2 regions of the Paenibacillus sp. FSL R7-0128 genome follow, and region 2 is predicted to be linked to the other one. Evidence: a T-box and tRNA genes for the amino acid it is inferred to sense, from the RefSeq annotation. Region 2 holds a T-box; the other holds one or more tRNA genes.
The links. The T-box of region 2 lies ahead of NST26_RS12140 (tryptophan--tRNA ligase). A T-box ahead of a tRNA ligase gene usually reads a tRNA of that ligase, here a tRNA-Trp.
Positions count from the first base shown of each region.

Region 1 (2,174 bases), 3.6 Mb from region 2:
ATCCTTTAAACGGGAAACGTTTCAAAGATCTAAGCTTAAAGCTGAAAGACGGGCAATTAATTAACTCCTATCCACTCCTGCACAAAGGTACTTTTCTTCTGTTGCATTTCCATTCTAATGAACAGAATAGCGGTCAATGGGAAACGTATAGCAACCTTCAAGTTGTACATGCCTCTTTAGCTGAGGCTGAGGCGGATTGGAACGACGTCCACACGGCGCTTATTCGGCCGGATGGACATATTGCCTGGGCGATTTCTCTATCCGATCCAAATCCAATTCAAACCATAAAAGAAGGAATCATTCGCTGGTGCGGAGACATTACCGTGTAGTAATTCGGGATAAACTAAAATCACGCAGTGTTGTCTTGCTAGGATCGAAGCCAAGGAACTCCGGTGGCGCTGGTTATCCTTGACCGGCCGGCGGAGCTGGCGACTGGAGGAACTTTTGCGGTAGGGAAATGATCCAGAAAAATAAGAACAGCCCATTAGATGAAAAATCTAATGGGCTGTTCTTACTAAAAATAATACCGGCGAGAGGACTCGAACCTCCACGGTTTCCCACTCGATTTTGAGTCGAGCGCGTCTGCCATTCCGCCACGCCGGCGTACACATATATAAATTCCAGAAAAAAATAATGGAGGTGCCACCCAGATTTGAACTGGGGATAAAGCTTTTGCAGAGCTTTGCCTTACCACTTGGCTATGGCACCACATGAAATGGAGCGGACGACGGGAATCGAACCCGCGACCCTCGCCTTGGCAAGGCGATGCTCTACCGCTGAGCCACGTCCGCATATAATGGCTGGGGATATAGGAATCGAACCTATGAATGACGGAGTCAAAGTCCGTTGCCTTACCGCTTGGCTAATCCCCAATATATTTTTTAAAAGAAAATGGGGCGACCGATGGGTCTCGAACCCACGAATGCCGGAACCACAATCCGGTGCGTTAACCCCTTCGCCACGGTCGCCATGTGAAGCTTTTAAGTTGTATTGCTATGTAATTCTTATAAAAGAAATGGGGCGACCGATGGGTCTCGAACCCACGAATGCCGGAACCACAATCCGGTGCGTTAACCCCTTCGCCACGGTCGCCATATGATTCTTTTATATGAAATTACTTGGCAGGGGCAGCAGGAATTGAACCCACACCAACGGTTTTGGAGACCGTTGTTCTACCTTTAAACTATGCCCCTAAAAAATGGTGGAGGCTGATGGATTCGAACCACCGAACACGTACGTGAGCAGATTTACAGTCTGATGCGTTTGGCCACTTCGCTAAGCCTCCACGGTATGGTGCCGGCGAGAGGACTTGAACCCCCAACCTACTGATTACAAGTCAGTTGCTCTACCAATTGAGCTACACCGGCATATTAAGTTGTGTATGGTGGCGCGGGAGGGAATCGAACCCCCGACACAAGGATTTTCAGTCCTTTGCTCTACCGACTGAGCTACCGAGCCATAAAAGTAATTTTGTAAAGATGGCGGAACCGACGGGATTCGAACCCGCGATCTCCTGCGTGACAGGCAGGCATGTTAGGCCAACTACACCACGGTTCCAAATTGGTTGCGGGGGCAGGATTTGAACCTGCGGCCTTCGGGTTATGAGCCCGACGAGCTACCGGGCTGCTCCACCCCGCGTCATTGAACAAAATCTATTCGGTTAAGATAGATGGTGGAGGCTGAGGGGTTCGAACCCCCGACCCTCTGCTTGTAAGGCAGATGCTCTCCCAGCTGAGCTAAGCCTCCATGTATCAGTTCCAAAAAAATGGTGACTCGTATGGGATTCGAACCCATGTTACCTCCGTGAAAGGGAGGTGTCTTAACCCCTTGACCAACGAGCCATGCTGTGTAAAAAGTATTCAATGAAAAGTAACGCTACGGAGAGAGAGGGATTCGAACCCTCGAGACGCTTGTGGCGCCTACACGATTTCCAATCGTGCTCCTTCGGCCAAACTCGGACACCTCTCCATATGGCTCCCCGAACAGGACTCGAACCTGTGACAACTCGATTAACAGTCGAGTGCTCTACCAACTGAGCTATCAGGGAATATACATATCAGGCTTGATCGCCTGAAAACTGAATCCGAAACGAATCTGCGTGTTAGAAATTTGGATAAGCCCTCGACCGATTAGTATTGGTCAGCTCCATGCATTGCTGCACTTCCACCTCCAAC
Region 1 is NZ_JBBOCD010000001.1:6,568,249-6,570,422, forward strand. Features, by position in the region: gene NST26_RS27805 (monooxygenase) at 1-329, shown strand, start outside; tRNA gene NST26_RS27810 (tRNA-Leu) at 525-603, opposite strand; tRNA gene NST26_RS27815 (tRNA-Cys) at 635-708, opposite strand; tRNA gene NST26_RS27820 (tRNA-Gly) at 717-791, opposite strand; tRNA gene NST26_RS27825 (tRNA-Gln) at 798-872, opposite strand; tRNA gene NST26_RS27830 (tRNA-His) at 893-968, opposite strand; tRNA gene NST26_RS27835 (tRNA-His) at 1,017-1,092, opposite strand; tRNA gene NST26_RS27840 (tRNA-Trp) at 1,120-1,193, opposite strand; tRNA gene NST26_RS27845 (tRNA-Tyr) at 1,200-1,285, opposite strand; tRNA gene NST26_RS27850 (tRNA-Thr) at 1,292-1,367, opposite strand; tRNA gene NST26_RS27855 (tRNA-Phe) at 1,383-1,458, opposite strand; tRNA gene NST26_RS27860 (tRNA-Asp) at 1,480-1,557, opposite strand; tRNA gene NST26_RS27865 (tRNA-Met) at 1,562-1,638, opposite strand; tRNA gene NST26_RS27870 (tRNA-Val) at 1,671-1,746, opposite strand; tRNA gene NST26_RS27875 (tRNA-Glu) at 1,767-1,841, opposite strand; tRNA gene NST26_RS27880 (tRNA-Ser) at 1,879-1,968, opposite strand; tRNA gene NST26_RS27885 (tRNA-Asn) at 1,972-2,047, opposite strand; rRNA gene NST26_RS27890 (23S ribosomal RNA) at 2,110-2,174, opposite strand, start outside.
Region 1: it has a tRNA-Trp gene. The T-box ahead of NST26_RS12140 (tryptophan--tRNA ligase) is inferred to sense a tRNA for this amino acid. The anticodon was not compared.

Region 2 (2,174 bases):
GGGCTGTCATTGCGGATATGTTCTTCCAGACAGAGTCTGCTGCGGTCAGAGCGGTACTTTGGGCTATGGGCTAATTGATCCATCAGCATCTTCCAGGAACCTCCAATGTCTTCACTGCTGTCCAGCTTGGCATATAGCCCGCCGGGCAGGATCATTTCCTCGAAAGGCTCGGGGACGCTGATTCCTTCGGGAATTGTCGCACACATTCCATAGCCATAGGGTTTACCTGCACTACTTGGCATAGGCTTCATATTCCCGCCGAATAACCTCGCCGTGCCCAAGAGATTTGCGGATTCCAACCAATCCATGATAGGACCCATCGCTTTGTCTTCCGGAGAAACGTCTACCACGATATGAAAGGCTACCCTCATAGTTGGCAGTGTAATCACTTTAAATGTGGACTGTCCGGTTACATTACTCATAAAGACATTCTCCATTTCGCTAAGCAGTTCCTCCTGAATGGAGGTTCTCTTATTGGAAGTATTCAGGTAATCGAGTACCTGATGTAATTGCTGTCCCATCTGTTCTAGTTCTTCCTGGTGCACCTGTAGAGCAAGTATCCTGTTCTGTATAACCTGCTTAAGCACAGGCACAGAACTTTTACCCAAGACAGCCTGTATTTCTCTGATCGGGATATCCATTCTCCGCAGCAGCGCTGTGATCCTGATACACTTAAGCGCATGTTCATCGTAGGTACGCCAGCCGGAAGATACCTCTCTCTTACTCTGAAACAATCCTTCTGCTTCCCAGTGCCGCAAGGTGCGGCTCGTCAGCCCGAGTTGCTCCGACAATTGCTGTATGCTAACAACCGTCCTGTTCATTTCTCCCTCCTTCCTGTGATCACATCCCTATCCTATCACTTGACGCAGCGGCAACTTCAAGGAGGAATTTGGATTACTGCCGTATGCTCCTCCAGCTTTGCTCGTATGGTCTGCATGGACCCACTCCTAACCCTACGCGAACTAAAGTTTGACATTCTCCAGAAAGTACTGTATAAATACACTAATTCAATATTATATAACTTTGCAATGACGAAGAGAGTACGCATAACGAATACTTCAGAGAGCTGATGGTAGGTGCGAATCAGTGTAGGGAATATGCCGAAGTGGGCTTCTGAGCATCCAAACCGAACCTTCAGGAAGTAGGCTTTGGCGAAAGTCTCGTCGTTACAAGAGACGCGTATTCAAACCTATAGTGAGGTTTCGATACGTTCAAGCGGTCCGGATCACCGTTCGGACTAACTAAGGTGGCACCACGGGGTTTTCTCGTCCTTTTCAGGATGAGAAGACCCCTTTTTGATTTTATAGACGGAGGGATAATATGAGTAATGACATTGTATTAACAGGAATTAAACCTACGGGCAAAGTCCATCTGGGGAACTACATCGGAGCAATCAAGCCTGCTCTGCAAATCGCCGGGGCCAGTGATTGCACTTCACTCTACTTCATTGCCGACTACCATGGGTTAAATTTTATACAGAATAGAGACGAGTTCAGAGATCTGTCTTATAGTATCGCAGCCACTTGGCTGGCACTCGGACTCAACCCGGACCGGGTGATTTTCTATAGACAATCTGATGTGCCGGAGATCTTCGAGCTGTGCTGGATTCTAGCCTGCCTGACGTCCAAAGGACTGATGAATCGTGCCCATGCCTACAAAGCGATTCAAGATCAAAATGAACAACTGGGCGTGGATGCGGATACTGGTGTTAATATGGGTCTGTTCACCTATCCGATTCTGATGGCTGCGGACATTCTGCTGTTCCAATCAGACAAGGTCCCTGTCGGTAAAGACCAGATTCAGCATGTGGAGATCGCCAGAGATATCGCCGAAAGCTTCAACCGGGTTTATGGAGATACGTTCAAGTTGCCTGACTATATTGTCGATGAGAGCACAGCGGTGATTCCTGGTCTTGACGGGAGGAAAATGAGCAAAAGCTATAACAATACGATTCCGCTTTTCGAAACGGCAGAGAACCTGAAGAAGCTGATCAGCAAAATCAAAACTGACTCTACACTTCCGCAGGAACCGAAAGACCCGGAGACCTCTAATATTTTCTTGTTGTATAAAGAATTTGCGACGCCCACTCAAGTGCAGGAGTTAAGAGACAAATATCTAAGTGGCATTAGCTGGGGTGAGGCCAAGCATGAGCTATTCCAGGTAGTTAATGCTGC
Region 2 is NZ_JBBOCD010000001.1:3,013,175-3,015,348, reverse strand. Features, by position in the region: gene NST26_RS12145 (MerR family transcriptional regulator) at 1-821, opposite strand, end outside; T-box leader at 1,020-1,276, shown strand; gene NST26_RS12140 (tryptophan--tRNA ligase) at 1,321-2,174, shown strand, end outside.